2 regions of the Oliverpabstia sp. genome follow, and region 2 is predicted to be linked to the other one. Evidence: riboswitches for the same ligand, from Rfam matches in the RefSeq annotation. Region 2 holds a riboswitch; the other holds the start of a gene.
The links. Region 2 has a riboswitch for thiamine pyrophosphate ahead of thiD (bifunctional hydroxymethylpyrimidine kinase/phosphomethylpyrimidine kinase). Riboswitches for the same ligand answer to the same signal wherever they lie in the genome.
Positions count from the first base shown of each region.

Region 1: it holds a riboswitch for thiamine pyrophosphate, as region 2 does, so the genes downstream of both, thiC (phosphomethylpyrimidine synthase ThiC) here and thiD (bifunctional hydroxymethylpyrimidine kinase/phosphomethylpyrimidine kinase) in region 2, are expected to answer to the same signal.

Region 1 is NZ_JALFPR010000016.1:6,893-12,566, forward strand. It holds gene MSA64_RS00640 (AAA family ATPase) at 1-737, opposite strand, end outside; gene MSA64_RS00645 (homoserine dehydrogenase) at 879-2,165, opposite strand; TPP riboswitch at 2,361-2,471, shown strand; gene thiC (phosphomethylpyrimidine synthase ThiC) at 2,849-4,159, shown strand; gene tpiA (triose-phosphate isomerase) at 4,324-5,073, opposite strand; gene MSA64_RS00660 (phosphoglycerate kinase) at 5,117-5,674, opposite strand, start outside.
Region 2 is NZ_JALFPR010000055.1:21,009-26,682, reverse strand. It holds gene MSA64_RS03535 (LacI family DNA-binding transcriptional regulator) at 1-621, opposite strand, end outside; gene MSA64_RS03530 (glycoside hydrolase family 32 protein) at 1,083-2,396, shown strand; gene MSA64_RS03525 (adenylosuccinate synthase) at 2,532-3,806, shown strand; TPP riboswitch at 3,862-3,970, shown strand; gene thiD (bifunctional hydroxymethylpyrimidine kinase/phosphomethylpyrimidine kinase) at 4,125-4,940, shown strand; gene cytX (putative hydroxymethylpyrimidine transporter CytX) at 4,933-5,674, shown strand, end outside.

The DNA of each region.
Region 1 (5,674 bases), on a different contig from region 2:
CCACGTGGACTCACACCGGACAGAATCTCTTTGTCTTTTCTTGTCGCCTGTACCAGATCTGCCATATACTCCAGCAGAAGTTCATGTACATGAACCTTCTTTACCTGCTCCCGCGCTGCCAGAATCTGTTCTTTTTTACATACTGCCTGTAATGTTTCATACGGCTGATCCAGTATAAAACGCTTTAAAATTCCCACTTCTTCTTTCTTATCCGGCAGTCCCATCGACAGTTTCATAAAGAAACGATCCAGCTGTGCTTCCGGAAGGGGGAAAGTTCCTGTCGTTTCCAACGGGTTCTGGGTTGCAATAACAAAGAAAGGTTCTGCCAGTTTTCTTGTCACCCCGTCTACCGTCACCTGGCGTTCCTCCATACATTCCAGAAGACTTGCCTGAGTTCTCGGAGTCGCGCGGTTGATCTCATCTGCCAGAATAATATTGGCAAATACAGGACCCGGGCGAAACTGAAATTCACCTGCCTGCTGATTATAATAGTTCAGTCCAGTGATATCCGATGGCAGAAGATCCGGTGTAAACTGAATACGTCCGAAATCAACATCCAGTGATCTGGATAATGACTTCGCCAGCATCGTCTTTCCGGTTCCCGGTACATCTTCCAGAAGTACGTGTCCTCCCGCTGCCAGTGTGGTCAGTACCAGATCAATAGTCTCCTCTTTCCCGACCAGAACCTTTCCGATATTTTCTCTTAACGCCTGCACCCAGGCTCTTGACTGTTCCATGCAAAAAATCCTCCCATATAAAGTCTTCAGTCAGTATTTATCGGCATTTTGCCTGATATTTCTTCCTGTTTTTGTAACATTTTCGTCACTATTGAACGAATAGTTACATTATAACTTTATATGAGAGGACTTGCAAGTTATTTATGCCACACGGATCATACCGGAAATTTCTTTCACGGTAGACATTCCTTTTGCCACTGCCAGTGCATCTTTCAGATTCTTTTCTTTCACTTCATCTGTGATCACAACGATCTCTGCATACTGGTCTTTCTTTCTTCTCTGGATAACCTGTGCCAGACTCACACCACTGTTGCCGAACACGCTGGCGATATTTGCCAGGACACCCGGACGGTCTTCCACGAACATACGGATGAAGAATTTGCTGCTGATCTCGTTCATATGTTTGATCGGAAGGTTCTTATAACAGGTACATCCGATTCTTCCACAGCAGTCATGCAGAATATTTCTTACAATATCAAAGACATCACCGACTACCGCACTCGCTGTAGGCAGTTCTCCTGCGCCACGGCCGTAGAACATCGCGTCCTGCACCGCATCTCCCTGTACAAATACGGCATTGTAGGCGTCATTAACCGATGCCAGCGGATGATTCACATCGATCAGCATCGGATGGACTCTCGCCTCGATTCCTTCCGGTGTGTTTCTAGCCACGCCAAGAAGTTTGATCACGCATCCCATCTCGTTGGCATATTCGATATCCGTTGCCGTGATTTTGGTGATTCCTTCGGTATATACATCATCAAAAGTCACTCTGGAATTGAAAGCTGCACTGGCAAGAATCGCCACTTTTCTTCCTGCATCCAGACCTTCCACGTCCGCTGTCGGATCACTTTCCGCATAGCCGAGATCCTGCGCCAGTTTCAGAGCATCGGCAAACTCCATACCGTTCTGGCTCATCTTGGTCAGGATAAAGTTAGTCGTACCGTTCACGATACCCATAACTTCGGAAATATGATTGCCTGCCAGACACTGTTTGATCGGGCGGATGATCGGGATTCCGCCGGCCACTGCTGCTTCATGGAGAAAATCTTTTTTGTTCTTTGCAGCGGTATCTAACAGAATGTGACCGTCCGCTGCGATCAGATCCTTATTTGCCGTCACGACATTCTTTCCTGCCTCCAGCGCTTCCAGAATATAAGTTCTCGCCGGTTCGATGCCTCCGATCAGCTCGATTACAATCTCAATCTCCGGATCGTCTACAATCTCTTTCCAGTTATTCGTAAGCAGTGACGGATCGTCTGTCTTCTGAGCCGCTTTCTCTATATTCCGAACCAGTATCTTCTTCAGTTCCACTCTGGCTCCCAGCTTTGAAACCATCTCTTCCTGCTGCATTTTTAACACTTTATATACACCACCACCTACGGTGCCAAAACCAAGCAAAGCTGCTTTAATGACTCTTTCTGCCATATCCTTTTTCTCCTTTTCCGCCACAGAGGGCAACATCACTTTTCGCCCATTTTACCACACTAAAGTGAACTTGTGAAGTGCGAAGTGTCTGCCACACTGAAATTTCTCCGAATTTTCCTGCCAGACACTACTGTTTCTGAATTTTCTCTTGCATTTTCACCTGTTCTGATACATAATAACACCAAGACAACCTTTATATTGCTGACGGGGAGCTGGTGAAAGCCGGCTGAGAGGAGACGTGATTCCGTTTCGACCCGAAAACCTGATTTGGATAATGCCAACGTAGGAAAAATATACCGGACAAAAGAAGTATACATACACACTGTTTCCTTTTTTCGTCATACAGATCACAGGATCCTTACTCAGGTAAGGGTCCTTTTTACTGCATAGTAAAAAGTCCTCCACAAGAAGCCGCCGAACTGTTCCTTCTCGCAATATATCCGTCTGTCAAAAGCGATACATCGGGGACACCACCTTGTACCGCTGTAAAAAAGACAAAATCTTATGATTTTGTTCAACATCAGAAACCCGGAACCTGCTTTCTGATTCAGGCGTCAGCAACTGCTCCTATATATTGTCCGGACGTATGGATTTTTGTCCTGCATGGATACGTCTGTGTTTTGCTGACGTCAAAAACAGATACTTTTTTATTATGTATGTGAAAAGAATGGAGGCAAAACAACATGAGAAATTACACCACTCAGATGGATGCGGCACGCAAGGGAATCATTACACCCGAAATCAGCCTTGTAGCCAAAAAGGAGCATATGGATGTCAGTAAACTGATGACACTTGTTGCCGAAGGTAAAGTAGCGATCTGCGCCAATAAAAATCACACCTGTTTAAGTGCGGAAGGTGTGGGAAGTATGCTCCGCACAAAAATCAATGTCAATCTCGGTGTTTCCCGTGACTGTAAAGACTATGATATCGAAATGAAGAAAGTAATGAGCGCTGTGGAACTCGGTGCTGAAGCCATCATGGATCTTTCCAGCCATGGAAATACCCAGCCTTTCCGCCGTAAACTGACAAGTGAATGTCCGGTTATGATCGGTACGGTTCCTGTCTATGACAGCGTCATTCATTATCAGCGTGATCTTGCAACTCTGACCGCAAAAGACTTTATAGATGTGATCCGGATGCATGCGGAGGACGGTGTGGACTTTGTCACTCTCCACTGCGGAATCACACGAAAAACCATCGAGCAGATCAAAAAGCACAAACGAAAAATGAATATCGTCAGCCGTGGAGGAAGTCTGGTTTTTGCCTGGATGAGCATGACCGGTGAGGAAAATCCATTCTATGAGTATTATGATGAAATTCTTGATATCTGCGAGGAATATGATGTGACCATTTCTTTAGGTGATGCCTGCCGGCCGGGATGTCTGGCAGATGCAACCGATGTATGCCAGATTGAAGAACTGGTTCGTCTCGGAGAACTGACAAAACGTGCATGGGATCACAATGTACAGGTTATGGTGGAAGGTCCCGGACATGTTCCTCTGGATCAGGTAGCTGCCAATATGAAAGTCCAGCAGAGCATCTGTATGGGAGCTCCTTTCTATGTACTCGGACCACTTGTCACCGATATTGCTCCCGGATATGACCATATCACCGCAGCCATCGGTGGCGCCGTTGCTGCCATGAACGGTGCTGCATTCCTTTGTTATGTAACACCAGCCGAACATCTGGCTCTTCCAAATGTAGAAGATACCAAGCAAGGAATCATTGCCTCCAAAATCGCAGCTCATGCAGCTGATATTGCCAAAGGAATCCCCGGCGCCCGTGATATAGATGATAAAATGGCAGATGCACGTCGTGTGCTCGACTGGGATGCCCAGTATGCCTGTGCTTTAGATCCGGAAACTGCCAAATCCATCCGCGCCAGCAGAATGCCGGAAGATGACCACAGCGATACCTGCAGCATGTGCGGCAAATTCTGTGCTGTCAGAAGCATGAACAAAGCCCTCGCTGGAGAGTATATTGATATTTTGTAAAATTATCACTTTTTAAATGATCTTGTATTTTTCATTTAAAAGTAATTATGATGAAATTATAAAACGCCACGAAGCGCATCGAATCTGCTGAATACCACCAGATCTTCTTGCGTTTCGTGGCGTTTTGACACGTTTCTTTATTTACTTTTTACAAATGTAAGGATTTATTTGTAGTTTACGATCTGTCCGAATTCTTCTTTGAGGGAAGCGCCTCCAACCAGTCCGCCATCGATGTCTGCCTGAGCAAACAGGTCTGCTGCTGTTTTGGAGTTTACGGATCCACCGTACTGGATACGGATCTCTGCTGCTGTAGCATCATCGTATACTTCAGCGATGCACTCACGAATCTTACCGCATACTTCCTGAGCCTGCTCAGTAGTAGCTGTTTTTCCGGTTCCGATTGCCCAGATTGGTTCGTAAGCGATAACGGCTTTCTTTGCCTGATCTGCTGTCAGACCCTGGAAGCCAATCTTAACCTGCTGACGGATGAAGTCCATGGTTACACCCTGCTCTCTCTGTTCCAGAGACTCACCACAGCACATGATAGGTGTCAGTCCATGTTCGAATGCTTTGTGCATTTTTTTGTTGATATCTTCATCTGTTTCTCCGAAGTATCCTCTTCTCTCGGAATGTCCCAGAACAACGTATTTTACGCCTGCATCTACCAGCATGTTCGGGGAGATTTCTCCGGTGTAAGCACCTTTTTCTTCGAAGTACATATTCTCAGCACCAACCTGGATGTTAGTTCCTTTTGCAGCTTCTACTACAGGAACGATGTCGATAGCAGGTACACAGAATACTACGTCTACTTCGTCATTCTTTACCAGTGGTTTCAGAGTTTCAACCAGTTTTACAGCCTCACTTGGAGTCATGTTCATTTTCCAGTTACCGGCAATAATTTTTTTTCTAGCCATGTTACGTTTCCTCTTTTCTTGTATCCTTTCCAGAATCTGATTCTTATTTATCGTTTGCTGCTGCAACACCTGGCAGTTCTTTTCCTTCCAGGAATTCCAGGGAAGCTCCACCACCGGTAGAGATGTGAGTCATCTTGTCACCAAATCCCAGGATATTAACAGCTGCTGCGGAATCACCACCACCGATGATGGTTGTAGCGTCTGTCTCAGCCAGAGCTTTTGCTACTGCTGCGGTACCGTGTGCGAAGTTCGGCATTTCGAAGCATCCCATCGGTCCGTTCCATACTACAGTCTTAGCATCTTTTACAGCGTCTGCAAACAGTTTTTCTGTTTCCGGTCCGATATCCAGACCTTCCCAGCCATCCGGAATCTGTCCACATGGAACAACTTTCATGTTGCAGTCGTTAGAGAATTCATCACCGATTCTGTTATCTACAGGCAAAAGCAGTTTTACACCTTTTTCTGCTGCTTTTTTCTTCATATCCAGAGCATACTGCAGATAGTCATCTTCACACAGGGATACACCGATGTTACCACCTTCTGCTTTTGCGAAAGTATAAGCCATACCACCGCCGATGATCAGAGTATCTACTTTATCCAG
Region 2 (5,674 bases):
CTGCTGTTCCCTGCAAAAATCTTCAAACCCTTCGATTCGACCGTATGCCGGGATACTTTTGGCGGTCGGATTGTTGATGTGGAAAAGCACTTCACAGTTGTGACGATAGAGCAGACTGGTCGCCTGGATCGCACCCATGTAGTTATCGGTGTTGATGCTGCTGATGTGAGCATCCTCCCGCTCGATCGCTACGATCGGGATATGCAGGTTGGCAAGTTCCATCGAAGGGATCGCATGGCTTAAAATGATCAGCCCCTCGATCTTGTAGGCGAGAAGTTCCTGAATATACTGCCGCTCGGTGTCAGCATCTCCGTTACTTAAAAACACCAGGAATTTATACCCAAACGTCTCATATGTGGAAAGAATCCGGTCAAGCATCTCGGAATAATAGTGAAGAAACAGGTTCGGGATGATCACACCGACGAATTCGGTCTGTCCGCTTGCCAGGATCCGCGCCACTTTATTTTCCTGATAATTCAGCTTTTCCAGTGCGTCTGCGATGATCTTCTGGTTCTTCTCGGTAAGGGAATCCGGGTTATTAAAATACCGGGAAATGGTTGTTTTGGAAAAATTCGTATATTTTGCAATGTCCGCGAAGGTTACATTCTGTTTTCGTGCCATAATCGTTGCCTCATGCATTCTTTTTATAGGAACAACGAGTCGAAGCCGTACAAACCTCCGACGATTGCCGGAAAAGATCTCAGGCATATCGTGCGCGTCAGACCCGTTGTAGTTGAATTGTTGTAACTATTCAGTAAGTAATATTCCGCGAGGTGTTTTGGCATGGATATGCCAAAATCCCGAGACATACGAGCAAAAATGCCAGCACCGAAGGTGATTTCAAATGCATTTTTGCTTGTAACTGTGAAGGTACTGAACAGTTACAAATCGTTTCAATTTCTTAATCCAGTATAGCAAAAAAATCTCAAAAAAACAAGGAAAGAGCGAGTAACCGGTAACACTATTCAAAAAAAACGGAAATGAAAAATCTGAGAAAATGTTGACGAAAATACAGGTGAATGATATGATAAAAGAAAAAGTAACCGGTTACTTTAAGCACCAAAAGAAAGGAAACGATAAGAATGAAAGATCTTGTACATGTAAAAGCTCCGGGAAACTGGATCAACGATCCGAACGGTTTTATCTATTACAAAGGCAAATATCACCTGTTTTTTCAGCATTTTCCGTATGCGCCGGAATGGGGAACCATGCACTGGGGACATACGGTCAGTGAGGATCTGGTGCACTGGGAGTATCAGGGAATCGCACTGTTTCCAACCAAAGAATATGATCAGAATGGTGTGTTTTCCGGTACTGCACTGGAAGAAGATGGTAAGCTGAAGATTTATTACAGCGCGGTAAAATATCTGAAACCAGACCCGGAAGATATTCACCGGGTACTGGACGATGCCATTCAGACGAGCCAGGCAATGATCGTATCGGAAGACGGGTTCCATTTTAATAACTGGGATAAAAAGAAGGTGCTGCCGACTGTTCATGATGAAGAGGTCGGAGAGCCGAAGATGAGAGATCCGAAGGTGTGGAAAGACGGAGACAGCTATTATATGATGATGGGAAGCTCGTATCATGACGCTGGTAGAGTTCTCTTTTATACGAGTAAAGACGGAGAAAACTGGACTTACGCAAATCAGTGCCGGCCAGAATCATACGGATGGACGATCGAGTGTCCGGATCTGTTTTCTCAGAATGATCAGTGGATTTTCATCGGCTGTCCGATGCGTCTGACACCGGGGGAAAAGAAATATCCGGACCAGGCTGTGTGGGCGCTGGCGGAATTTGATCCGAAGACCTGTGAACTGAAGCTGTCGGATACTCACAGTTATGTGGATTACGGTCTGGATCTGTATGCACCGCAGACGACACTGGATGCGGAGGGAAGAAGAGTGATGATCTCATGGATGCGTATGCCGATGGCAGTGACAGACAGTACGGATCGCCCGGCATGGAACGGTATGATGAGCAGTGCTCGCGTGGTGGAAGAAAAAGAGGGACATCTGTATTTCCACATGCATCCACAGGTGGACGCATACCTCAGCGCGGAAACTACAGCCGAAGAGGCAGCAGAGAGTGGAAAAGTCTTCCGGATCCGGACGGATCTTTCTGAGGGAGAAACCTTAAATATTGGTGGGTATGTGATCAGCCGCAGCGAAGGAAAGATCGTTGGCGACCGGTCAGCTGTTCTTGAAGGATGTGACGAAGTGCGAACTGTAGGTGCGACTCCGGTGATCGAGGGTGCGGCACAGCTGGATATTCTGGTGAACGATCATCTGATTGAAATCTTTGTCAACGACGGTCAGTATGTGCTCAGCCATGTGGTTTACGGAAAATCTAAAAAGATTTCCGGAAAATATGAAAAAGTTCTGGTGGGAAAATAAGAAAGATGGTATACTTATTAAGGAAATTTATAATTGACTTTAATTTATAAGTAATAATAAGTTTTACTAATAAGAAAAGTGTTGTATAATCATTTTTGTAAAGGAAATGATGATAACCCGTCAGGAGGTAACCAAATGATTAAAGCTGTTGTTGGAGCAAACTGGGGAGATGAAGGAAAAGGTAAGATTACCGATATGCTGGCTAAAGAAGCGGACATTATCGTTCGTTTCCAGGGTGGAGCCAATGCCGGACATACCATCGTAAATGATTACGGCAAGTTCGCACTGCATACTCTGCCGTCAGGTGTATTTTATAATCATACCACAAGCGTGATCGGAAACGGTGTTGCACTGAATGTACCACTGGTTTTCAAAGAGATCCAGGATATCGTATCCAAAGGGGTACCGACACCGAAGATCCTGATTTCCGACCGTGCACAGATGGTAATGTCTTATCACATTCTGTTTGATCAGTACGAAGAAGAACGTCTGGGTGGCAAATCCTTCGGATCCACAAAATCAGGTATCGCTCCTTTTTATTCTGATAAATTTGCAAAGATCGGTTTTCAGGTCAGCGAGTTGTTTGACGAGGAAGCGCTGAAAGAAAAAGTAGCAGGCATCTGCGAGAAAAAGAACGTTATGCTGGAGCATCTGTATCACAAACCGCTTCTGAAACCGGAAGAGATTTTTGAAGAGCTGATGAGCTACAAGAAGATGCTGGAGCCATATGTATGCGACGTATCTTTGTTCCTGTGGAACGCACTGAAAGAAGGAAAAGAGATCCTGTTAGAGGGTCAGCTGGGATCCTTAAAAGACCCGGATCACGGTATTTACCCAATGGTAACTTCTTCCTCCACACTGGCAGGATACGGTGCAGTAGGAGCAGGTGTACCGCCATATGAGATCAAGAAAATCATCACCGTATGTAAAGCATACTCCAGCGCAGTAGGAGCAGGTGCATTCGTATCCGAGATCTTCGGAGACGAGGCAGATGAGCTGAGACGCAGAGGCGGAGACGGCGGCGAGTTCGGTGCAACAACCGGAAGACCGAGACGTATGGGATGGTTCGATGCAGTGGCTTCCAAATACGGATGCCGTATGCAGGGAACTACCGATGTAGCGTTCACCGTACTGGATGTTCTGGGATATCTGGATGAGATTCCGGTATGTGTAGGATACGACATCGACGGCGAAGTAACTACAGACTTCCCGACCACCACACTGCTGGAAAAGGCAAAGCCGGTGTATGAAACTCTGCCGGGATGGAAATGCGATATCCGCGGTATCAAGAAATACGAAGATCTGCCGGAAAACTGCAGAAAATACATCGAATTCGTAGAAGAGAAGATTGGTTTCCCGATCACCATGATTTCCAATGGCCCGGGAAGAGATGATATCATCTACAGATAAGAAATGCTATACCGGGATTGCTTTTTTGTTTTGCAATTTTGCAATTCTCAAAAACGAATAGAAAACGGGGAGCTTGCATAAGCAGGCTGAGAGGAGACTGGCAGCGTTTCGACCCATAACCTGATTTGGATAATGCCAACGTAGGGATGATTTACAGAGAAAAACAGGCACACCATCCTTTTGGTGTGTCTGTTTTGGCTTGCGTTGCATATCAATAATTGATCCGGTGGATCAATTTTGATACGCGGCGGATTGGGGGCACCACCTTTCGTCGCTATAAAAAAGTAATGGTGAATTCATATGCAAAGGAGAAAAAATATGAGAACAGCATTAACAATCGCTGGCAGTGATTCCAGCGGAGGCGCCGGCATCCAGGCAGATATCAAGACGATGATGGCCAATGGCGTATATGCCATGAGTGCCATCACGGCTCTGACAGCCCAGAATACAACCGGCGTAACAGCAATTATGGAGGCAACTGAGGAATTTTTAGGAGAGGAACTGGACAATATTTTCACAGATATCTTTCCGGATGCAGTGAAGATCGGAATGGTTTCGTCCTCCGGTCTGATCATAAAGATTGCAGAAAAACTGAAAGAGTATGATGCAAAAAATATCGTGGTTGATCCGGTTATGGTGGCTACCAGCGGAGCCAGACTGATCAGTGAAGACGCGGTAAGCACCTTAAAAGAATATCTGTTTCCGCTGGCACAGATCCTGACACCGAATATCCCGGAGGCAGAAGTACTTTCCGGTATGACTATCACTTCTGAAGCGGAGATGATGGAGGCGGCTAAAGTGATCGGTGATCAGTACGGATGTGCGGTTCTGTTAAAAGGCGGTCATAAGGTGAATGATGCCAATGACTTGCTTTATCATGAAGGAACCTGCCAATGGTTTTACGGAAAACGAATCGATAACCCGAATACTCATGGAACCGGCTGTACGCTTTCCAGCGCGATCGCTTCCAACCTGGCAAAGGGATTTCCTATGGATGTGTCTGTAGAGCGCGCAAAGGCCTATATTTCCGGTGCTCTGGCAGCTATGCTGGATCTCGGCAAGGGCAGCGGTCCGATGAACCACGGATTTGCCATTACCGGAGAATATGCAAAGGAGGTACAGGATCATGAGTGAAAAACGGACTTCTTTGTTTGAAAACGGACTGATATGGTTCGGTGCGGGAGTATCTATCGCAGAGATCCTGACCGGAACGTATCTGGCGTCTCTGGGGATGAAAAAAGGTCTGGCAGCTATTTTGTTGGGACATCTGATCGGCTGCGTCCTTTTATTTTTAGCAGGTGTGATCGGCGGTAAAGTGCGAAAAAGTGCAATGGAAACCGTAAAAATCAGCTTTGGACAGAAAGGCAGTCTGTTATTTGCCCTGTTAAATGTGATCCAGCTGGTGGGCTGGACGGCCATCATGATCTATGACGGTGCACTGGCAGCCAATCAGGCAGTCGGTGTGGGTAACTGGGTCTGGTGTCTGGTGATCGGTGGACTGATCATCCTGTGGCTTGTGATCGGTATCACAAATCTTGGAAAATTAAATACAGTTGCGATGGCGGCGTTGTTTATTCTGACACTGATCCTCTGTAAAGTTATTTTCTTTGGAGATTACCATGCAGCGAGCGTGGCAGCGGACGGACTGACCTTTGGAGCAGCAGTGGAACTGGCGGTTGCAATGCCGTTATCCTGGCTGCCGCTGATCAGTGATTACACAAGAGAAGCAAAAGAGCCGGTCAAAGCGACCGCAGTGAGTGCTGTTGTATATGGAGTGATCAGCTGTTGGATGTATCTGATCGGTATGGGGGCTGCCATCTATACCGGCGAGAGTGATATCGCGCAGATCATGGTGAAGGCGGGACTTG